3 regions of the Micromonospora sp. S-DT3-3-22 genome follow, and region 2 is predicted to be linked to each of the others. Evidence: riboswitches for the same ligand, from Rfam matches in the RefSeq annotation. Region 2 holds a riboswitch; each other region holds the start of a gene.
The links. A riboswitch is a leader RNA that binds a small molecule or an ion and turns the genes downstream of it on or off. The one in region 2 is predicted to bind cyclic di-AMP.
Positions count from the first base shown of each region.

Region 1: linked by a shared signal. The riboswitch ahead of H1A17_RS30525 (hypothetical protein) and the one ahead of H1A17_RS09290 (C39 family peptidase) in region 2 are both predicted to bind cyclic di-AMP.
Region 3: linked by a shared signal. The riboswitch ahead of H1A17_RS13050 (hypothetical protein) and the one ahead of H1A17_RS09290 (C39 family peptidase) in region 2 are both predicted to bind cyclic di-AMP.

Region 1 covers NZ_JACGMO010000159.1:2,240-9,824, forward strand. Annotated here, with positions in the region: gene H1A17_RS30515 (helix-turn-helix transcriptional regulator) at 1-267, opposite strand, end outside; gene H1A17_RS30520 (carbonic anhydrase) at 524-1,228, shown strand; gene H1A17_RS30525 (hypothetical protein) at 1,367-2,392, opposite strand; cyclic di-AMP (ydaO/yuaA leader) riboswitch at 2,396-2,527, opposite strand; gene H1A17_RS30530 (YibE/F family protein) at 2,694-4,037, opposite strand; gene H1A17_RS30535 (heavy metal translocating P-type ATPase) at 4,199-6,241, shown strand; gene H1A17_RS30540 (hypothetical protein) at 6,286-6,759, shown strand; gene H1A17_RS30545 (DUF305 domain-containing protein) at 6,824-7,453, shown strand; gene H1A17_RS30550 (metal-sensitive transcriptional regulator) at 7,506-7,585, opposite strand, start outside.
Region 2 covers NZ_JACGMO010000022.1:53,487-61,071, reverse strand. Annotated here, with positions in the region: gene H1A17_RS09310 (polysaccharide pyruvyl transferase family protein) at 1-6, opposite strand, end outside; gene H1A17_RS09305 (acyltransferase) at 188-1,426, shown strand; gene H1A17_RS09300 (hypothetical protein) at 1,729-2,124, shown strand; gene H1A17_RS09295 (hypothetical protein) at 2,254-3,015, shown strand; cyclic di-AMP (ydaO/yuaA leader) riboswitch at 3,493-3,637, shown strand; gene H1A17_RS09290 (C39 family peptidase) at 3,908-4,759, shown strand; gene H1A17_RS09285 (CDP-glycerol glycerophosphotransferase family protein) at 4,884-6,575, opposite strand; gene H1A17_RS09280 (bifunctional cytidylyltransferase/SDR family oxidoreductase) at 6,599-7,585, opposite strand, start outside.
Region 3 covers NZ_JACGMO010000035.1:42,240-49,824, forward strand. Annotated here, with positions in the region: partial or broken gene H1A17_RS13035 (alpha/beta fold hydrolase) at 1-518, shown strand, start outside; gene H1A17_RS13040 (AAA family ATPase) at 809-2,926, shown strand; gene H1A17_RS13045 (cation diffusion facilitator family transporter) at 3,034-3,948, shown strand; cyclic di-AMP (ydaO/yuaA leader) riboswitch at 4,115-4,246, shown strand; gene H1A17_RS13050 (hypothetical protein) at 4,251-5,309, shown strand; gene H1A17_RS13055 (SRPBCC family protein) at 5,378-5,845, opposite strand; gene H1A17_RS13060 (STAS domain-containing protein) at 5,944-6,306, opposite strand; gene H1A17_RS13065 (hypothetical protein) at 6,650-6,793, shown strand; gene H1A17_RS13070 (hypothetical protein) at 6,951-7,349, shown strand; gene H1A17_RS13075 (cellulose-binding domain-containing protein) at 7,555-7,585, opposite strand, start outside.

The DNA.
Region 1 (7,585 bases), on a different contig from region 2:
GTCGGCCTCGGCGGGGTGCCGGAAGTGACCGCTCGGGTTGAGCGTGTACTCGTTGCGCCGGCCGACCCGGGTCCGCCGCAGGTAGCCGCCGGCTTCCAGGTCGGCGACGATCGCCTGGGCGGCCCGTTCGGTCACCCCGACCTCGTCGGCGACGTCCCGGAGCCGGGCGGTGGGGTTGCGGGCGATGGCGAGCAGCACGTGACCGTGGTTGGTGAGGAACGTCCAGTTCCGGGTGCTCCCGGTGCCGCCTGTCGCCATGATGGTCATCGTATGGCCCGTTCCTGGGAGACCCGTCGTCGGCCGCCCCGACGGTCGCGCCCGGTCGGTGGGATCGGGCCCGGTGGGTCGCCCGCCGAGCCGGTGCGCGCCCGGGTTCGACACGCCGTCGACACCGCGCCGACCGATGCCTGAAACGTGTATCACGAAATCTTGACGTACCTTTAGCTGCGTGTGACCGTGGGGACACGGCCGTCGTCGCCGCCGGCCGGCGTGACCAGGTGCGATTCCGGACCGAGGTGAGGCAATGGCCCCGATCACTCCGACCCAGGCGCTGGCCGAGTTGCAGGCCGGCAACCGGCGTTTCGTCGCCGGGGCACCCCGCCATCCCAACCAGGACGCCGGGCACCGCACCGCCGTCGCCGACGGCCAGCATCCCTTCGCCGTCATCGTCGGCTGCTCCGACTCCCGGCTCGCCGCCGAGATCATCTTTGACCGGGGTCTCGGTGACCTCTTCGTGGTCCGGACCGCCGGGCACACCGCCGGGCCCGAGGTGCTCGGCAGCGTCGAGTACGCGGTGACGGTGCTCGGCACCCCGCTGGTGGTGGTCCTCGGGCACGACTCCTGCGGTGCCGTGCAGGCGGCCCGGGACACGGCCCGTACCGGCACCCAGCCCCCGGGGCACCTCTACTCGGTCGTCGCCGCCGTCGGGCCGAGCCTGCGTCGCGCGGCACAGCAGGGGGTGCACGACATCGACGGGATCGTCGACATCCACATCGCGCAGACCGTCGAGGTGCTGCTCGGCAACTCCCCGGTGATCGCCGCCGAGGTGGCGGCCGGCCGGTGCGCGGTGGTCGGCATGTCCTACCGGCTCGCCGCCGGTGAGGTCCACCAGGTGGCCCCGGCCGAGGAACCCACCGCCCAGGCGTCCGCCGTCGCGGTGCCCGGGCCCGCCGCGCCGACGGGCGTCGACCCCGCCCCGGCGGGCGAGCCGGCGGCCGTCCCCGGCTGAGCCGCCCCACGCACGACGAAGGCCGCCCGGTCCAGCCGGGCGGCCTTCGTCGTCGCTCGCTGACCCCACTGGGGTCGATGATGCGGATCCGGGACGCCGGACACCGCATCATCGGCCCCGATGAGGCTGATCACCCCGCTACAGCAGAGACACGTGCACGTGGTCGGTGTGGTTGGACGGCCCCGAGTACGAACTCCAGCCGTTGGCCGGGAACCAGATCTGCCGGTTCCAGATCACGTAGTAGATGCCCAGCCGGTCCGAGTTGCGGATCAGGAACGCGGCGAGGTTGTTGCCGTACATCCGGGTGTCGTTGTTGTGCCACGGGCTGAACCCGCTCTTCTGCAACGACCAGTCGCACGCCTTGCCCTTGGGGTGCTCCCACGGCCCACCGGGGCGGTAGCAGCCGACGAACCGGTTGAAGCCGGCCCGCTTGACCTCCTTGTACATGTGCAGCGTGCGCGGCGTGACGCAGCCGGACGTGGTCGGGTCGTTCTCGCTGCACGACTCGCCGCGCCACTCGCCGTTGGCGGTCTGGCCGGGGGCGATCCGGGCCACCGGGGACGTCGCGTCGACCAGGCCACCGGTGAAGCCCCGGCCGCCGACGAGGGCCAGCGCCTTGTCGGCCTCGGTCTTCTTCTTGGCCATCAGGTTGGTCTGCTTCTGCTGCTCGCGTACCTCGGCGTCGAGGGCGAGCTTGGCGTTCTCGGCCCGGCTCTTGGCCTCGTTGACCTCGGCCAGCTTGCCGGCGTTGACCATGTTCAGCTCGTCCAGGGCGGCGGCCCGGCGGACGAAGGCGTCCGGCGCGTCGCTCTCCAGCAGCGCGGCGACCGCGCCGACCCGACCCGTCCGGTACGACTGGGCGGCGATCTCGGTGACCTGGGGGGCCAGCGCGGCCAGTTCCTGCTCCGCCTTCTCCACCTCGATGGCGAGCTGGAGCTGACGCTTCTTGGACTTCTCCAGCCGGTTCTTCGCCGCCGAGTACTCCCGGTTGGTGGCCTCGATGACGTCGGTGAGGAGCTTCGGCTCGTCGTCCTCCTCGTGCCCCGAGGGGGTGGGCGCGTTGGGCGCGGCCGTCGCGGGGGCGGCGGCCGGTCCGGCGACGATCGCCAGGGCGGCGAGTACGGCCACTGCCGGCGTCAGCCAGCGGCGTAGGGGTGCCGTCACAGTTTTCCCTTCCGTCGACCGCCGACCGGGTTAGCTGACGGGTTCGGGACGGAAGTGGCCCCTACCGCTGGCGCGGATTCACCCCGGGTGCTCGGTTCCCCGGCTCGCCGTACGGCGATTGGGCGGTGGCACCGCTGGCGCCGGTGGGCGCCTTCGGCGGTGACCGGCAGCGAGGTTACCCGAGAGTCGTACCGGGGATCTACGCCCGCAACCCGACCAAATGCGTATTTTCCCGATAGCGAGGGGTAATCAGTGACGCGGCCGACAGCCGCGACCTCGCCTCCGGTCACGCAGCGCAGTGTCACCATGCGGCGTCCGTGCTCCTTTCCGGGTCTGGCCACCGTGCGGGGGCCGGGGTGGACGGTTCACCGTGCCGGGGCGCGCTCAACGCCTCCAGCGCCTCGGCACGGTCGGGGGCGGGACGTGGGGTGGGCGGCGGTCCGACCGTACCGGCGTCGGCCGGCCCCCGCCCGGCGGTCACCACCAGCGCGGCCAACCCCGTGGTCAGCGGCACCGCCGCCACCAGCCCGAGGGTCGCCACCGCGCTGCGGACGATCTCCTGGGCCAGGAACTCGCTGGTGAGGATCTGGCCCACCGGGCGGCTGTCGGCGGTGAGCAGGAGCAGCAGCGGCAGCGACGCGCCCGCGTACGCCAGCACGATCGTGTTGACCGTGGACGCGATGTGCGCCCGGCCGACCCGGGTGGCCGCCCGGTAGAGCTGCAACCGGGACAGCCCCGGGTTGGCGTGCGCCAGTTCGGTGACGGTGGCCGACTGGGTGACCGTGACGTCGTCCAGGACCCCGAGCGACCCGATGATGATCCCGGCCAGCAGCAGGCCGTGCAGGTCCACGTCGCGTTGGTACATCGACAGCGTGGTGGCCTCCTCGCTGCCGTACCCGGTCAGGTGGGTGGCGGCGGTGGCCAGCGTGCCCAGGACGCCGGTCAGCACCAGGCTGCCCAGCGTGCCCAGCACCGCCACCGAGGTCTGCGCGGTGATCCCGTGGGTCAGGTACAGCACCACGAACATGATCAGCGCGGCGCCGGTGACCGCGATCGGCAGCGGCGCGCCCCCGGCGGAGATGCCCGGCACCACGAAGGTCAGCAGGATGGCGAAGCTGGCCCCGAGGCCGGCCAGGGCGGCCAGCCCGCGCAACCGGCCGAACGCCACGATCGCCGCCGCGAACAGGGCGACCAGCCAGAGCAGCGGCATGCCCCGCTGGTGCTCGGCGATGTGGTAGCTGCTCACCGACGGATCGCTCGGGTCGGCCAACGCGACGAGCACCACCTCGTCGCCGACCGCCACCGTCGGCGCCCCCGGCCCGGACGGCACCGGCGTCTGCACCTCACGGCCCGCGTCCGGCCCCTGCTCGACGGCGACCGTCACCGTCCCGCACGGCCCGTCGGCCACCCCGGAGGGGCCGTCGGGGGTCTGCGGGGCGGGCGGGCACGGCTCGGTCACCACCCGGGTCACCGTGCCGTGGTGGCGGGGCACCTGGTCGCCCTGGTCGATCTTCGGGGTCTCGCCGGGCCAGAGCACCAGCGTGGCGATCACCGTGACCACGATGAGCGGCACCACCGTCATGACGAGGAGCCGCCGCACCCGCGGCGGGGTGGACGGAGCGGGACGGGTGTGGTCGGCGCCCATGTGTGCGAGTTCTCCCAACGATCCGGGACGGGATACGTGTCAGCCGGCCAACCGGTTCATCCACGGACGGCGGGTCATCGTCGGACGATGGTAGCCACCACCCCGGCCCTCCCGCCCGGTTCGCCCTGCCCACGGTAGGTCGAGGGGGGAGGGTGGAGGTCATGGACCAGCACCGGCCGGCCCCGGCGGCCAGCCCGCACCCCGGCCACCCGGGGCCACCCGGTCACGCCGACCACGACCCGGCGACGTTCCGGCATCGGTTCCTGGTCTGCCTGGCGCTGACCCTGCCGGTGGTGGCGACCGACCGGATGGTGCTGGCCTGGGCCGGCCACCCGCTGGAGTTCCCCGGCCGGTCCCTGGTCGGGCCGGTGCTCGGCTCGGTGGTCTTCTGGTGGGGCGGCCGGCCGTTCCTGACCGGGGCCGTCCGGGAGGCCCGCGCCCGCACGCCGGGCATGATGCTGCTGGTCGCGATGGCGATCAGCGTCGCGTACGCCGCCTCGGTCCTGACCTTCTTCGGTGTCTTCGACCTGGACTTCTGGTGGGAGCTGGCGGCGCTGGTGACCATCATGCTGCTCGGTCACTGGCAGGAGACGAAGGCGATCGGCCAGGCCCGGGGGGCGCTCGACGCGCTGGCCGCGCTGCTCCCCGACGACGCCGAACGGGTCGGCGCGGACGACGTCGTCGAACGGGTGCCGGTGACCGGGCTGCGCGAGGGCGACGTGGTGCTGGTCCGCCCCGGCGGTCGGGTGCCCGCCGACGGACGGATCGTGGCCGGCGTCGCCGAACTGGACGAGTCGATGGTCACCGGCGAGTCCCGGCCGGTGCCCCGGTCGACCGGCGACCGGGTGGTGGCCGGCACCGTCGCCACCGACCAACCCGTCCGGGTGCGCATCGAGGCGGTCGGTGAGGCGACCACACTGGCCGGCATCCGCCGCCTGGTCGCCCAGGCGCAGCGGTCCGGCGGGCGGGCGCAGGCGCTCGCCGACCGCTTCGCCGGCTGGCTGTTCTACGTCGCCACCGGCACCGCCGTGGTGACCGCGCTGGTCTGGACCGCGCTCGGCGAGCCGGACCAGGCGGTGGTGCGGGGCGTCACCGTGCTGGTGATCGCCTGCCCGCACGCCCTGGGCCTGGCGATCCCGCTGGTGGTCGCGCTCTCCACCGCCCTCGCGGCCCGCTCCGGGGTGCTGGTACGCGACCGGTTGGCGCTGGAGCGGATGCGGACCGTCGACGCCGTGCTCTTCGACAAGACCGGCACCCTCACCCGGGGCGAGCACGTGCTGGTCGGGGTGGCCGCCGCCGACGGCACCGACGGGGACGACGTGCTGCGGCTCGCGGCCGGCGTGGAGGCCGCCAGCGAACACCCGCTGGCCCGCGCGATCGTGACCGCCGCCGCCGACCGGGGCGGACCTCGTACGGCCACCGGGTTCCGCGCGCTGCCCGGCCGGGGCGTCCGCGCCGGGATCGACGGCACGGGCTACGCCGTCGGCGGTCCGGCGCTACTGCGCGACCTGGGCCGGGAGCTGCCCGGCGAACTGGCGGCGGCGCAGCGGGAGTGGACCGGCCGGGCGGCGGTGGTGCTGTACCTGGTGCGCCTGCCCGACACCGTGGTCGGCCTGTTCGCCCTCGCTGACCAGGTGCGACCGGAGGCACGGGAGGCGGTCGACGCGCTGCGGGCCGAGGGCGTCCGGACGATCGCGATGATCACCGGGGACGCCCGGCCGGTGGCCGAGGCGGTCGCCGCCGACCTGGGCTTCCGACCCGGGGTGGACGAGGTGTTCGCCGAGGTGCTCCCGGCCGACAAGGACCGGCAGGTGGCCGGGTTGCAGCGGCGCGGGCTGCGGGTGGCGGTGGTCGGTGACGGGGTGAACGACGCCCCGGCCCTGGCCAGGGCCGACGTCGGGATCGCCATCGGCGCGGGCACCGACGTGGCGGTCGAGTCGGCCGGGGTGGTGCTCGCCTCGTCCGACCCGCGCGGGGTGGCCGGTGTGCTGCGGCTGTCCCGGGCGGCGTACCGGAAGATGCTCCAGAACCTGGCCTGGGCGGCCGGTTACAACGTGGTGGCGTTGCCGCTGGCCGCCGGGGTGCTGGCCGGGGCGGGGATCACGCTCGGCCCGGCGGTCGGCGCGATCCTGATGTCCGCGTCCACGATCGTGGTGGCGCTCAACGCCCAACTGCTGCGCCGGGTACGCCTCGACGCCCGGTGACCCGTACCGGCCCGCCGGGCGGCCGGGACGGCTAGCGTGGAGCCGTGCGGCGGGCGGGTACGGCGACGACGACCGGGCGGTGGTTGCGGCTGCTCCTGCTCGTCGGCACGCTGCTGGGGCTCTCCGCGATGCACACCCTCGGCCACGACGCACACCTGGGCGGCGGTCACCCCGCCGGCCACGACACCGCGACGGGCGGCCCGCACCGGTCCACCGCCGGGCACGACGCCCCGGCCGACCGGTCGTTGCCGCGTGAGCCGGTGCCGGTCGTCGGGGGATGCGTCCACGGGTGCGCGGCGGCGCTGCCCGGCGGGTCGTCCGACAGTCCGTCGACGGCGTGGAGCGTCTGCCTGGCGGTGCTCGGCGCGCTCACCGTGACGGTGCTGGTGCTGCTCTTCGCGGTGCGTACCAGGCCGGCCGGGGTGTCCCGTCCGCCGTCGCGGCCCCGGGAGCCGCGCGCGCCGCCACCCCGCCCGCTCGGGCTCCGCCTCGCCACGGTGTCGGTACTGCGCAGATAGGACGCCCCGACGCGCGGCTCCGCCGCGTCCAGTGTCCTTGTCCGTCGTACCGAAAGGTCCGCTCGTGTCCACTCGTCGTCGTGCGCGCCGTGCCGTCCTGGCCGGCGTCGCCCTCAGCACCGTCGTCGCCCTGTCCGGCTGCGGCGGCGACCATTCCACCGACGGCGGCCACGGCCGCCCGGCCGCGGGCGCCGCCCCGGCCGCCTCCGCGTCCGCCGGGGTCGACCCGGCCGACGTGACGTTCGCCCAGATGATGATCCCGCACCACCAGCAGGCGGTACGGATGTCGGAGCTGGCCGGGAGCCGGGCCGAAGATCCGGAGGTCACCCGGCTGGCCGGACAGATCCGCGCCGCCCAGGCCCCGGAGATCGCCACCATGACCGGGTGGCTCACCGCCTGGGGCCGACCCGTCCCGTCCGGCAGCCCGGCCGGCGGTCACCTGCCCGGGATGGACCACGGCATGCCGGGGATGATGTCCGACGCCGACCTGGCCCGGCTGGAGGGGGCGACCGGTCGGGACTTCGACCGCCGCTTCCTCACCATGATGATCGCCCACCACGAGGGGGCGATCACCATGGCCCGGCAGGAGTTGGCGGACGGTCGGCACGCCGGGGCGCGGGCCATGGCGCAGCAGATCGTCGCCACCCAGCAGGGCGAGATCGACACCATGCGGAAGATCCTCGCCCGGCTCTGACCCGTGCGCGGGCGGGCCGGTCCCGACCGGTCCGCCCGCGTCGCCGGGGCGGTCAGCCGCGTTTCATCAGGCGGCCGACGGCGGCCATCATCTCGGCGGCCATCTCGTCGGCCCGGCCCTCGGCGGCCCCCT
Region 2 (7,585 bases):
GTGCACCACTTCGCTCCGTTCCTCGTTCGCCGGGCGCCTCCGCGGGGCCGCCGACCTGGCCCACGGATACGACGACACCGACAGGTCCCGCGATGTTAGGGCAGTGGAGGGATTTCGTACACCTTCCGCACATCCGCACCACCCCGGCCCGTCGCCGGGAACGGGGCGTGCCGGTAGGGTGCCCCGGGTGACCAGCGTGCCCACCACCGCGTCCCCGGCGCTGAACCGCCTGCCGTCGCTGACCGGGCTGCGCTGGATCGCCGCCATGCTGGTCTTCGGCTACCACGTCGGCACCATGCGGATCGTCACCCAGCCCGACGCCAAGGCGGTGGTCGACTGGCTGTTCACCCTGGGCCTGTCCGGGGTGCAGTTCTTCTTCATCCTCAGCGGCTTCGTGCTGGTCTGGTCGGCCCGCGACGGCGACCGGCGGCGGGACTTCTGGCGTCGCCGGCTCGCCAAGATCTATCCCAACCACGTGCTGACCTGGGCGGCGGCGCTGCTGGTGATGTGGTGGTTCGCCGACCCGGTGGTGCCCCGCGCCGCGCTGGAGAACCTCTTCCTCGTCCAGGCGTGGGACCCCACTCCCGGTTACTTCTACAGCATCAACAACGTGAGCTGGTCGCTCTCCTGCGAGCTGTTCTTCTACCTCTGCCTGCCGCTGGCGCTGCCGGCGATCCGGCGGGCCCATTCCGGCCTGCTCTGGGCCGTGGTGGTGGCGGTGCCGCTGGTCATCCTGGCGCTCTGGCCCGGCCAGCAACTGCTGCCCGAGGGCAGCAACTGGTGGTTCACCCAGGTCTTCCCTCTGGTCCGCTCCACCGAGTTCTGGCTGGGTGTCGCCGCCGCCGAACTGCTGCGCCGTGGTCACTGGCGGGGCCCCGGGCTGTCCCTGGCCAGCGTGCTGTTCGTGGTCGTCTGGGTGGTGGCGCACTGGATCCCGGCCGAGCTGTGGGCGGCGCTGCTGTCGGTGGCGTACATCCTGGTCATTCCGGCGGCGGCCCGCGCGGACGTGCAGGGTCGCCGGTCGCCGTGGCGGCACCGCACGCTGATCTGGCTCGGTGAGGTGTCGTTCGCCTTCTACCTGGTGCACGTGCTGGTGATGATGACGGTGCTGCGGCTCACCGGGCACTGGGGTGTGGGGTTGCCGGGCTGGTTGGGGCCGCTGGCCGTGCTCGGTTTCCTGGTGGTGAACCTGGCGCTGGCCGCCGCGCTGCACCGCTTCGTGGAGACCCCGATGATGCGCCGCCTCGCCCCCCGCCGCCGCACCACCCCGGCCACCCCCGCTGCTCCTGCTGCCGCCGCCGGTGCTCCGGGTGCCGGTGCTCCGGGTGCCGGCGGGCCGGCCGTCGTGCCGGGGCCGAGGGGGGCCGACGGCGGGCCGCGCGACGACCGCCCCGTCGAGTACGCGGGACCGCGCGACCCGCACTGACCCGGCCGGCCCGGCTCTGTTCCCTGCGCGTCCGGCCCTGTTCCCTGCGCGTCCGGCTCTGTTCCCTGCGCGTCCGGCTCTGCGCCTTGCGCGTCCCGCCCTGCTCGCTGCCGCCCTGCCCCTCCCTGCCGGGCTCGGCGGCGGTGCCGGGTGTGGCGCGGGCGGTGGCGGTGTTCCCTCCATAGTGGATGCCGGGCCGGGGTCCGTCACCCGCCCGGGTGTGACCGGTTGCCATACGCGACCGGCGCGGCGACACGCCCGGCGGTGCTGCGGGCCGGTCGGCCCGGCGGTAGCGTGGTCCCGTGTTCCCGGTCGCGCTCACCAGTCCCCTGTGGTGGGTCGCGCGCGGGATGTCCCGGCTGTTCGCCGGCCTCGCCGTCGCACTCGCGTTCGCCGCCGCCGGCCCGGCGCTGTCCGGCCCCCTGCTGTTCGACCCGGCCCCGACCGCACTGTCGACCGACGCGTCGCACTCCCTCCCCGCCGCCGTGGCCCTCGACACCCCGTTCGGCCTGGGCGACGGCATCCGCGCCGACGACCGGGGGACCGGGCGGGTCGACGTGGTGGCAACCGACCGGGTCGACGCCGGGATGTCCGTCGCGCCGGCCGGTGCGGCACGGGAGCTGCCGGCCGCCACCCTGGTGACACCGGGCGGTCGGGTGCCCGCCGCCGTCGGGCCCCGGGCGCCCCCGGCGGGCTGAACCCTGCGGGGCCACCCGCCCCACCACCACAGCCACGATCTCGTCCCCGTACCGGCCGGACGCTGCCCACAACGGTCCCGCCCCGGTACGGCCCCGACCCGCCACATTCCGCCCGCGAGGTGCCGACCCGTGAACACCGTGCTCTCCCAGTTCCTGACCGGGGTGCCGACCGCCACCGCGATCTGGTCCCTGCTGCTCGTCCTCGCGCTGACCGGCCTCGCCGTCCTGGTCGCCCGCCCCGAGCGGGACCAGGCGACCGACGTGACCGCCGTCGTGCCGCCGCCGGACGCCCCACCCCCGGTCGCCGACCTGCGCCGCTACGCCGAAGAGGTGGCCGTCGCCGCCGCCGGGGCCGCCCAGACCGCCCGCCGTCACCGGGCCGCCTGGCTGGCCGCCCAGGACACCCTCGACCGGGCCTGGCAGGAGTACGACGAGGCGGAGACGGCGGCCCGGCGGTTCACCGGCGCGGGGGCGCTGCCCAGCCCGCGTACCCCCCGGACGCCGGCCGAGTACGCGGGCCGGGAGCGGTGGCTGCACCAGGAGGCGGTGGCGGCGCACTGGCGGGGCGAGCTGTCGGTGGAACGGCTGCGGGACGTCTTCGCGCACCGCGACGGCTGGGACCCGCGCCGGCACCCCGTCGAGCACGAGGTGATGCTCGCCCGCGCAATCCGGGAGGACCGGCGTGCGGCGTACCGGGCGGCGGCCTGGCGGGAACGCGTCGCGTGGCGGGACGCCGAGCTGGCCGCCGAGGCCGCCCGGTCCCTGGCCGCCGAGGCGTACGCGGCGACGCAGCGGGTGCGGCCGGGCCGGGTGCCGCTGCCCCGTACCGCGACGTCGGCGGCGACCCGCCCGACCCCGGCCACCCGCTGGCACCCGGCCCGGGTCGGCTGACCACCCCGGGACCGCCGCTCCCGGGCCTCACGAGGCTCGGATCCCGCTGGGCCTGCCCCGGCCCGGGATGATCGACACAATGACGCGTAAGTGGCGGTGTCCGCCTCGCGTTGACCCCGCGACTTCGACCCCGTTGCGGGCGGTGGTCCTGCCCCGGGCCCAGGGCCGCGCGGGCCGGGGGTCGAATTGTTATTCAGCCCGGTGTGGGGGGCGTCACGGCACGGGGGAATCGGACAGTCGGTCACAGGCGGTCACATCGACCCCGATGATCATCGGAGGTTGTGGTCGGGTCGTCCGGTTGTCGCCCCGCCGGGGTCCGACGAAGCTTCGTCCCCGGGGCTGGCCCTCGCTGCCCGAGTGCCCCGGAAAGAAGTCAGCCCGACGATGTTTGCGCAGGTCACAGGGCTTGGCGGGAGGGAAGGGCGACCAGTAGTGTCGCTGCGGTCCGGTGCGGTTTCCGATCGCAGGAGGCGACGCCGCGCCGACCCGCTCAATCGTGCGAGTCACGAACCGGGGACCCATGTGCACCACCTGGGGTGAATCTCCGGGCCACGGCCCGGGGTAGGGCGATCTTCCCGCCCGAATCCGTCAGCTAACCCGGTCGGCGGCAGCGGAAGGAGTTCCATCCTCGTGCAGCATGACCCCACCCCCTCGGTAATCCCTCCACCTCGGTGCCGGGGTGCCGCCGGAGCGTCGCGCCTGACGCGCTGACCGGCCGTCCACCCCGCCGCCCGACCCCGTTCGGGCGACCGCCGATCCGTCCGGCTCCCGTCGGGCGGTCCCTGCCGAACGAGCGGCTGAACACCCGATCCGCGCGTGGCGTACCCGCCGCGTGCCGGTCCGGCGTGCCCGGCCGCCTCGCCCCGTGGAGGAACACCCCGTGAAACACCACATGAAGCGACAGCTCCGCCGACTGGGCGCCCAGCGCCCGTACCGGATGGTCGTCGGCTCGGCGGCGGTCCTCGTCCTGGCCGCCGGCGGCACCGCCCTGGCCGCCGGGGTCGACGACGCCCCGACCGAACAGCAGCGCGCCACCGCCGTGACCGAGACCGCCCCCCGCCTCGACGACGTCGCCAGCCGCGCCCAGGCCCGGGTGGCCACCCCCGCGCCGGCCAGCCCGTCGGCCACTCCCTCGACCAGCCCGTCGGCGAGCCCCACCCCGTCGCCGCGCGTCACCCGGGCCAAGGCCCGGGCCACCGCCGACCCGGACCTGACCCGCAAGGCGGCCCCGAAGCCGCCGTCGTCGAAGGTCCTGCGCTACGACTACCAGGCCCAGATCACCTACTACTACTGCGGCCCGGCGGCGGTGCGCAACGCGCTCAGCGCGGCCGGCATCGAGCGCGGCCAGGACGACCTCGCCGCCGCGTTGGGCACCACCGAGATGGGCACCAACTCGGCCGAGGACACCACCCGGGTGCTCAACGCCGTGGTCAAGGGCGACCCGTACCGGACCCGGATGTTCGCCGGTACCCCGAGCGACGCGCAGGTCGAGCGGCTGCGGGCCGACGTGGTCGCGGCGGTCACCGACCAGCGGGCCGTGGTCGCGAACGTGGCCGGGGACGCCACCGACCTCGACGGCGGCTGGCACTCCTTCCCCGGCGGCCACTACGTCGCCGCCGTGGGCTACCGGGACAACGGCCGTACCGTGCGGATCGCCGACTCGGCCGACCCGTCCCTGCCGGCCTACTGGGTCAGCGTGACCACCCTGGCGAACTGGATCGCCACCCGGGGCTACTCCGCCTGACCGACCCACCCCACCCGCCCCGGCCGCCCCGATCACGGGTGGCCGGGGCGGCGCGCGTCATGGGGCCCGATACAGCGGAGTCGGATACCGCAACATCGGCCCCACCGCATCGACCGCCGCCGGGTCAGGCCCGGGGGGAGAAGACCGTCGCGCCCCGGGGCGTCGGCGGGGTCCAGGCCGGCTCCAGCTCCCGGCGGGCGGCGTCGAGGAAACCGTCGGCGTACGCGTCGGCGGGGAAGTCGCCCAGGTAGCGGCGGCGGGTGTCCCACCGGGCCGCCGCCAGCGGATCGGTGTCCAGCAGACCGGTCAGCACCTCGTCGAGGTTGGCCATGTCCCGGCGCAGCACGTAACCGGAGCGGGCCAGCGGGAACCGGTCCAGGAACTCGTCGCCGTCGACGCCCAGGTCGGTCACCGCGTACGGCTTGCCCGAGTAGAGGTAGTCGGAGATGACCCCGGAGACGTCGGAGACCAGCGCGTCGGAGCGGTTGACGCACTCGGTCAGGCTCAGCTCCCGGCTGGCCGCCGCACCCCACAGGTGCTGCCGGCCGGTACGGGTCCGGTCGGCGGCGAGCAGCTCGGTGAGCCGGGCCAACTGCCGGGCCGAGGCCGGGTTCTGCCCGGTGTACGGGTGGGCCCGCAGGATCACCGTGGCACCCCGGTCGAGCAGCCGGCGCAGCAGCGGCTCGGCCACCGGCAGCGAGCAGTAGTTGGCGTCGGCGTGGTGGCCGGTCCAGGTGGGGGTGTAGAGCACGGTCGGGGCGGCCGACGGGCGGGCCTCCCGGCGTACCTCGATGGCCTCGACCTGCGGGCGGCCGACCACGACGAACTTCTCGGCGGGGATCTCCACGCCGGCCCGCGCGTACCGTTCGATCGCTGCCGGACCGGCCACGAAGATCTTGTCGAAGATGGCCGAGACCGGGTTGGCGCTGGGGGCCTTGTCGCTGTCGCCGTGGTGCAGCTGCACGTGGGTGAGCTGGGTGAACCGGATGCAGTGGCTGTTCTTCGCCCCGTGGTTGACGTAGAACGCCACCCGCAGGCTGGGCACCAGCGCCTCGTCCATCGCCTTCAGGGTGGGGCAGTAGACCACCGGGGCGCTCGTCGCGGCGGCGATCGTGGGCAGGAACTCCGGCTCCCGCAGCAGCACCAGGAACGGCCGGCCGAGCCGCTCCAGGTAGGGCAGCCACATGGTGACCTGGTACTCCGAGCCGGGCGGGGCGGAGAAGTAGAGCAGGAACTCCGGCTGGTGGGCGCGCAGCGCCCGGGTCACCGGTCCGCCCCCGCCCGACGGCCGGAACCGCCGCCGGGCCAGGTCCAGGCCGACCGCGCCGCAGCCGGCCGCCACCACCAGCACGACGGCCAGCGCGACCACGGCGGGCAGGGCGAACGCGGCGGCCACCGCCACCACCGCGAGCAGCCCCAGCAGGACGCCGCCGAGGCGGGCGGCGACCAGCGGGGTCCACGCCCGTACCGGCAGGTTCGCCGCCCGGATCTCCAGGTTGCCGGCGTCCCGCAGCGGCCCCACCAGCAGCACCAGGCCCAGCAGCACCAGCGCGGTCAACGCCAGCACCGGGTCGAACCCGTCGTCGAGGCGGCGGCCGTAGCCGACCAGGATACCGGCGGCCAGCAGCACCGTCTCGGCGACGATGTCGGCGTCGGGGCGGACCCGGCGTTCGTAGCCGGCGGCGGCCAGCGCGGCCACCGCCAGGGCCAGCCCCCAGCCGGTCGCGCCGGTGAGCGCCACCACCAGGAAGGCGACCACGGCCAGGCCGGTGGTCAGGCACCGTGCGATCAGTTTCCTGACCAGGTCACCACGCATGTCGTACGTCTCCGGGGGTCGGGTCAGCCGGCGTCGACGCCGCTGGGCAGCCGGTCCTGCTCGGCCGCGGTCGGCTGGGCCGGCACCGGGGCCGCCTCGCCGGGGGCCCGCCGGACGTCGATCACCTGGCCGGTGAGGTCGGAGATCAGCACGTCGAGCGAGGACTGGGCGACCGTCTCGGCGGCCAGCAGGGTGTGCTCCGGCTCCTCACCGAACGCCTTGGTGCGCATGGGAGTGGCGGTGCGCTCCGGGTTGATGCAGTTGACCCGGACGCCGTACTCGGCCCACTCGTCGGACAGCGCCTGGGTCAGGTTGACCAGCGCCGCCTTGGTCGACGAGTAGAGCGCGTACTGGGCCCGACCCCGGGTGTACGAGCTGGACGTGTAGAGCAGCAGCTGACCCTTGGTCTGCTGGAGGTACGGCAGGGACTGCCGGGCGGCGATCACCGGCCCGACGAAGTTGACCTGGAGCACCCGGTCCATGGTCTCCTCGTCCATCTCGGCCAGCGCGCCCTTCTCCAGGATGCCGGCGGTGACCACGACGTGGTCGATCCGGCCGGTGGCCTCGAAGGCGGTCTTCAGCGCGGCCTCGACGTCGCCGGTCTGCTCGACGTGGGTGCCGGTGCTGGACCGGCTGAACGGGAAGACCTGCGCGCCGTAGCCCCGGGCCAGCTCGGCCAGGTCGTGCCCGATGCCGTAGCTGCCGCCGAAGATGACGATCGTGCGCCCGGCCAACTCCTCGGTGTAGCTGCGGTGCGACAGCCGGGGGGCCTGGGCGGCGGCGAGCTGGAACAGCTTGTCGGCGAGGTGCACGTCGACCGGGTGGGTGACCTTGATGTTCTCGTCCGACCCGTCGATCACCTTGATCGGGGTGCCGGGCAGGTAGCGCAGCACCACGCCGCAGTCGTCGGTGGCGGCGAAGTCCGGGTCGCCCTCGGCCCGCCGGTACGCCTCCCGGATGGTGCCCGAGCGGAACGCCTGCGGGGTCTGCCCCCGGCGCAGCCGGGACCG
Region 3 (7,585 bases), on a different contig from region 2:
TCGTCTCCACCACCGCCGAGGGGCACACCCACACCGTGTACGGATTGTCGCCGCGGATCGCCCGGCTGATCCGGCTCGCCGAGACCACCGGGGCGGGGGTGCTGGCCCGGTGCGGCTCCTGGCGGCCACCCCGTCCGCTGCTGCGCGCCCTGGCCCCGAGCATCAGGTGGATGCTGTTCGGCGACCGCTGCTCGGGTGCCGACATCCGGCTGGTCACCTCGGCGGTGGCCCGCGCCTCGCTGCGCTCGATAGGTGGTTTCCGCGCCTCGATCGGGGCCCAGCACCGGCTGGCCACCCTCGCCGCGTTGGCGCACCTGCCGGCGGCGGCGCTGGTCGGGGACCGGGACCGGCTGACCCCGCCGCCGTGCGCCGAGTCGATCGCGGCGGCGTTGCCGGCCACCGAGCTGACGGTCTGCCCCGGGGCCGGGCACATGCTGATGATGGAGCGCCCGGACGAGGTGAACGCCGCCCTCGCCGGGGTGCTCGACCGGGTGCTGTCCGCCGCCCCGGCGGGTCCGCCGCCCGGTCCCCGCCGCCCGGTCGACACCCCGGGCGACCGGGCACCCGCCGGCATCCCGGGCCACCCGGCGTCCGCCGGGCGGACGACGCGCTGAGCCGACGCGCCGCCGCGTCCCGACGGGTCGACCCGTGCGTGGGGGCGTGCGACCACTGCCCCGGGCAGGTCGCGCGGAGGTGGTGGAGGTCGCGGTACGGGTATCGGCCCGCCGTGGGGTCGGCGGCTGCCCGTACCCTCATTCCGCCTGGCGTGCACCCGCGCCCGGCGTCGCCGTCGCACAGGAGCGGTACGTTGACCGACCAGAGCACCCTGGAGCAGGAGATCGCCGCCGAACAACGGCATCTCGACCGGGTGTACGCCCGGCTCGCCGAACTGCGCCGCTCGGCCGCCCGCGCCGAGCGGGACGGCTACCGGCTGGCCCGGGTCGGCAACTTCGGCGCGCTGGTCGAGCGGGATGCGATGGTCTTCCACGCCGCCCAGCGCCGGCACCTGCTCGACGCCGAGCACGAGGGGCTGGTCTTCGGCCGGCTCGACCTGCGCGACCGGCAGGTGCTGCACGTGGGCCGGCTCGGGGTACGGGGCGAGGACGCCGAGACGCTGGTGGTCGACTGGCGGGCCCCGGCCGCCGCCGCCTTCTACCGGGCCACCCCGGCGGAGCCGCTGGGGGTGGTGCGGCGGCGCACGATCAGCTCCTCGGACGAGAAGGTCACCCGGATCGAGGACGACCTGCTCGACCCGGAGGCCGCCCCGCCGGACATGCCGGTGGTGGGCGACGGGGCGCTGCTGGCGACCCTGTCCCGGGCGACCGGCCGGGGGATGCGGGACATCATCGCGACCATCCAGCGGGAGCAGGACGAGGCGATCCGCTCCCCCGGTTCGGGGGTCACGATCGTCTCCGGCGGGCCGGGCACCGGGAAGACGGCGGTGGCCCTGCACCGGGCGGCGTACCTGCTCTATGCCGACCGCAGCCGGTACGCCGGCGGCGGCATCCTGGTGGTGGGCCCGTCGGCGGTCTTCGTGGAGTACATCGCCTCGGTGCTGCCGTCGCTGGGTGAGGAGACCGCCACCCTGCACTCGCTGGGTTCGCTCTTCCCCGGCATGTCGGCGACCCGCACGGACGGGCCCGAGGTGGCGGCGGTGAAGGGGTCGCTGCGGATGCGTCGGGTGCTGGAGCGGGCGGCCCGGGACGCGGTGCCGGACGGCCCGACGGAGTTGCGGCTGCTCTACCGGGGTGCGTTGCTGCGTCTGGAGCGGCGCGAGCTGGACGGCGTCCGGGACCGCGCGTTGCACCGGGGGGCCCGCCGCAACGAGGTCCGTCGGGTCGGCTTCGACGGGGTGCTCGCCGCGCTGTACGCGCAGGCCCGACGGTTGGCCGTCCCCGGCCTGCCCGAGCAGCCCGTCTTCGAGGACGAGATCATCGAGCGGCCGGAGTTCCGGGAGTTCCTCAAGGCGTGGTGGCCCCGGCTGCATCCCCGGCACGTGCTGGGCTGGCTGGCCCGGCCGGAGCGGCTGCACCGGTACGCGGCCGGCGTCCTGTCCCGGGCGGAGATCGGGTTGCTGGTCGGGGCGTACCGGTCGCTGGACACCGAGGGGCTGACGGTGGCCGACATCGCCCTGCTCGACGAGCTGGACGCGCTGCTGGGGCAGCCGGTCCGCCCGAAGAAGGCCCGCCGGGACCCGTTCCAGCTCGCCGGCGGGGTCCGGGAGCTGAGCACCTTCGGGGAACGGCAGCGTGCCGCGCGGGCGGCGGCGCGGGAGCGGCCCGAGGACTACCGGGACTACGCGCACGTGGTGGTCGACGAGTCGCAGGACGTCTCGCCGATGCAGTGGCGGATGATCGGCCGGCGCGGTCGGCTGGCCTCCTGGACGGTGGTGGGTGATCCGGCGCAGACCGCCTGGACGGGTGACCAGGCGGAGCTGGACCGGGCCCGGGACCAGGCGCTGGGCCGGCGGCGGCGGCACCGGTTCACGCTGTCCACCAACTACCGCAACTCGGCCGAGATCTTCGCGGTGGCGGCGGCGGAGATCCGCCGGCTCTATCCGGACCTGGAGTTGCCGAGCGCGGTGCGCTCGACCGGGGTGGACCCGGTGGCGTTGCACGTGCCGGCGGCGGAGCTGGCCCGCGCGACGGCCGACGCGGTGGACGCGTTGCTGGCCGAGGTGGCGGGGACGGTCGGCGTGATCACGCCGGTGCCCCGCCGGGACGAGGTCGCCGGCTGGTTGGGCGGCCGGGGCGGGGCCCGGCTCCAGGTGGTGACCAGCCTCCAGGCCAAGGGCATGGAGTACGACGGGGTGGTGCTGGTCTGCCCCGGCGAGATCCGGGCCGATCCGGGCTCCGGGGTACGGACGCTCTACGTGGCGTTGTCCCGGGCGACCCAGCGCCTCACCACCGTCGAACCGACCGGCTGACCGACCGGCACCCGGCCTACCTGGCCGAACGTCCGACCGTCACTTGCATACATAGCGATGTGAGCATAGATTGGATCCGGTCCGCAGCGGCGACGGAAGGTGTGGACGTGGGCGCAGGTCATGACCACAGCGCGACGGTGAGCAACGCCGCGCACCGGCACCGGGGTCGGCTCTGGGCGGCGTTCGGGCTGCTCACCGTACTCATGGTGGTCGAGGCGGTCGCCGCCTTCGGCACCGGTTCACTGGCCCTGCTCTCCGACGCCGGGCACATGTTCACCGACGTGCTCGGCATCGGGATGGCCCTGGCCGCGATCACCGCCACCCGGCGGGCCGCACGGGACCCGCAGCGCACCTTCGGCCTCTACCGGCTGGAGGTGCTCGCCGCCCTGGCCAACGCCGTCCTGCTCAGCGGGGTCGCGGTCTACGTGCTGATCGAGGCGGTCCGCCGGTTCGGCGAGCCACCCGAGGTGCTGGCCGGCCCGATGCTGGTGGTGGCGGTGCTCGGCCTGCTCGCCAACATCGTCGCGTTCGGCCTGCTGCGGGAGGGCGCCCAGGAGAGCATCAACCTGCGCGGGGCGTACCTGGAGGTGCTGGGCGACCTGCTCGGCTCGATCGGCGTGATCGTGGCGGCGCTGCTGATCGCCGGCACCGGCTGGTGGTGGGCCGACCCGCTGGTCGCCGTGGCGATCGGCGTGTTCATCCTGCCCCGCACCTGGCGGCTCGGCCGGGCGGCGGTACGCATCCTGGTGCAGGCCGCCCCGGAGCACCTGCCGGTGACCGCCGTGCACGACCGGCTGACCGCCGTGCCCGGTGTCGCCGAGGTGCACGACCTGCACGTCTGGACGCTCACCTCGGGCATGGACGTCGCCTCGGCCCACCTCACCCTGGCCGGTGACGCCGAGGTCGGCACGGTGCTGGCGGCTGCCCGGGGCGCCCTGCGGGAGGACTTCCACATCGAGCACGCCACCCTCCAGGTCGAGCCCGGGGCGACCCCCGGTGCCTGCGGCCCCGCCCACTGGTGACCCCCACCCCGGCCCGGACGGTCAGCCACTGCGGGTACTCCCGCACAGAGATCATGGGAATTTGCGCCGTTTGCACCTTTTAAGGGTATTCACTCTCGTACCCTCAGTCACGAGGTAGGCAGGTGTCACACGCGTACCGGTAGGCTCGGCCCCGGCCTCCGCCAGGCGGAGGCCGCCGCCTAATCGCCCGCCCGGGCGAACCGGGGAACCACGTTCCTGGGGTGCATCCGCGTCAGCGGTAGGGATCTTCCGTCCCGAACCCGTCAGCTAACCCGGTCGGCGGCTGACGGAAGGACATCCGCATGCACGTACGCACCACCACGCGGCTGCTGGCCGCGGTCGTCACGGCGCTGGCCCTGGGCGTGTCGGCCGCACCGTTCACCCCGGCCGTCGCCGCGCCCACCACCCGGCTCGCCGCCCCCGGCGACGACGACGAGGGCGGCACCCCGGCGCTGCGCGACCAGCTCGACGCGGCCAGCAAGGGCTGGCTGGAGGCCAAGGCCGCCCTGGAGCGTTCCACCAAGCGCCAGCAGGAACTCGACGGGCAGCTCAAGACCATCGAGTCGCAGTTGGTCACGCAGACCGCCAAGGTCGGCGAGATCGCCGGCGCGGCCTACCGCACCGGCCGGCTCGGACCGATGTCCGCCCTGCTCAACAGCAACACCCCGAGCGGCTTCCTGGACCGCGCGGCAGCGCTGGAGACGGTCGCCACCCGGGAGGACCAGGAACTGCGCACGATGATCGAGACCCGGGACCAGGCCACCCGGACCCGGGCCGCGGTCAGCCGGGAGATCACCGAACAGCGCAAGCAGGTCGCCACCATGGGCAAGCGCAAGGAGCAGGCCGAACGGGCGTTGGCGGTGGCCGCCGCCGACAAGCCGGCCCCCACCTCCCGCGACTCCGGCAGCTCGGACGGCACCTCCACCAGCAACGCCAAGGGGGCACCCCGCAACTCCGACGGCTCCTGGCCGTCCGAGTCGTGCAGCGTCAACGACCCGACGCCGGCCAACGGCTGCATCACCCCGCGTACGCTCAACGCCCTGAACCAGGCCAAGGCGGCCGGATTCACCAGGTACGTCTCCTGCTACCGGCCCAGCGGTTCCGGGGAACACCCCAAGGGCCGGGCGTGCGACTTCGCCGCCCAGAAGAACGGCTTCGGCGGGGTGGCCAGTGGCGGCGACCGGACGTACGGCAACAACCTCGCCGCGTACTTCATCCGCAACGCCGACCGGCTCGGCGTGCTCTACGTGATCTGGTTCAAGCGGATCTGGCTGCCGAGCAGCGGGTGGAAGGCGTACAGCGGGGGCAACGGGGACCCGTCCAGCGACCACACCAACCACGTGCACCTGTCGATGATCTGAGCCCGCCCGGTGGCCCGTCAGACCCGGGCGGGCCACCGACGCGAGCGTCAGGCGGGTCCCGGTGGTGGTCAGCCGGCGGCGGGCGGGTCGCCGGCCCGGCCGTCCAGGACCGCGCCGAGGCGGCTGGCCAGCCCCAGGTGGGCGGCGCGGGCCTGCCGGAAGGCGTAGCCGAACAGCGGCGCCGGTGCGGCGAGGGTGATCTCCACGTCGATCCGCAGCAGGTCACCCTCCATCCGCAGCCGGGTGTGGTTGCGTACGGTGGTGCCGGGCTGCTGGCGGGCCACCGTCACGATCTCGTCGTCGCCGGCCAGCAGGACGTCGGCCTGGTAGGTGACGGGGAACCGCAGCGGCCCCAGCTCCAGCCGGTCGGTGATCGCGTAGCTGGCCAGGGCACCCGGCCGGGCGGGCAGCCGGCGCACCCGGACGATCAGCGGATGCAGCTCCTCCTGCCGGGACAGGTCGCTCAGCAGCGCCATCGCGTCCGCCGGTGAGCAGCGCGCCTGCACCGTGTAGCTGAAGCTCTCCCGCCGGACCACCGGGCCTCCTGACCGTCGTCGGTCGCACGATCGTGCCGCACCGGGGACGGACTGGCAACGTCCCTGGCCGGACGGCACGGAAGCCGACGGTGACCCGGTCAGGCGCCGGGCAGCACCTCCGGGGTGGCGGCACCGGCGAAGTACGGCTCCGGGGCACCGAAGAGACCGAGCAGGCCGGTCACCCAGAGCTGCCGGTGCACGAACCGGCTCGGTTCGGTGACGATGAGTTTGACGCCGCTGACCTCGGCGGTCTGGAAGCCGGCGACCATGGCGCTGATCCCGACGGAGTCGATGAAGGTGACGAGTCGCATGTTCAGCTCGATCCGCGCGGGCCGGCCCTTGGCCAGCACCTCGGCGATCGCCTCACGTACCTCGTAGGCGGTGTCGACGTCGATCTCACCACGGGGGGCGATCTCGATGACACCGGCCGGCAGGACCGACTTCACGATCGACAGGCTCACGCGAGCACCTCCACTCGCCCGTCCCCGGGCGCCTCATCAGTACGCGGGCCGCGACCGAGAGTATTCCTCCGATGGCCTCGGTCGCCACCCCTCGGGATGAGCAATTCGCGGATCCGGACGGACCGGACCGTCCCTCTCCACACCGTTGCTGGTCCTGTTCTCTCCGACGAACGGCTCAGCTCGACCGTTCCAACCGTCCCAGAGTAGCGGCCCCGGTCCATCGGTACCCGGATGCGGTGGGCCGGGCGAGCCCCGGCGCGGCCCGCCGACTCCCCCGGTGCAGGTTGTGACAGGTGCCTACCGTGGGCGAGAGATGGGTCACCACGATCGAGGAGACGGATCGATGCTCAAGAGACTGCTCGGCCTGGCCGGGGTCGGCGCGCTACTCGCTCTCGTACTGGCCTGCGGCTTCGGCGGCGGGGACGACGACGATGACGACGACGGGGACGATTTCGCCCGCGCCACGTCCGTGGTCGTGGTCCGCTGAGCGGTGGCGGTCTCCCCGGCGCACCGGGTTTGCGACCCGGCCGGGCGGGGCACTGCTCGGATACCGGCCGGGCGACCGGTCGGCGCGAGGACCGTCCCGCGGCACAGAGACGACGTCCGAAGTGGCCGCAGACTTCGGCATTCGAGGAGGTAACACGATGATCGGCAGCAACCTTCTGGAGCGCCGCAGCAAGCCCGAGCGGATCGCCGACCAGGCCTGGCACCACCTGCTCTCGGCGGTGGACTCCGCCGGTGACAGCGTCCGGGACGCCGCCCGGTCGGTCCGGGACTCGGGGCTGTCCGACGCCGGCGACCTGGTCGGCTCGACCGCCGACGAGGCCCGCCGTCGGGCGACGCTCGCCTTCGACGCGCTCGCCGGCCGGCGTCCGGCCCTGCCCTGGACCCTGCTGATCGGCGCGGCGCTGGTCGGCGCGGCGATCGGCTGGGCCGCCGGCACCGCCGCGCGGGCCGCCGGCAGCGGGGGTGACCGGGCCGTCGACGACATCGAGTTCGTCGACGTGGACCGGCCGAACTCCCCCGTCGGGCTGGACGACTGACCGTCCCACGGCACGCACAGGCCCCGGTCGCGCTCCTCAGCGTCGACCGGGGCCTTCGCCGTCTCTTGATCCACTCCGTTGGGGCGATGTTGCGGTAAGGATCCGTGGTTGATGCCGCAACTTCGCCCCCACTGAGTCGATCACCCACAGGCCGGACGTGCCGCCGGCTCCCCGATCGGGGGAGCCGGCGGGTGTCGGATAGTTGTCAGCGGCTGGTGCAGGTCACCGTCGGGACG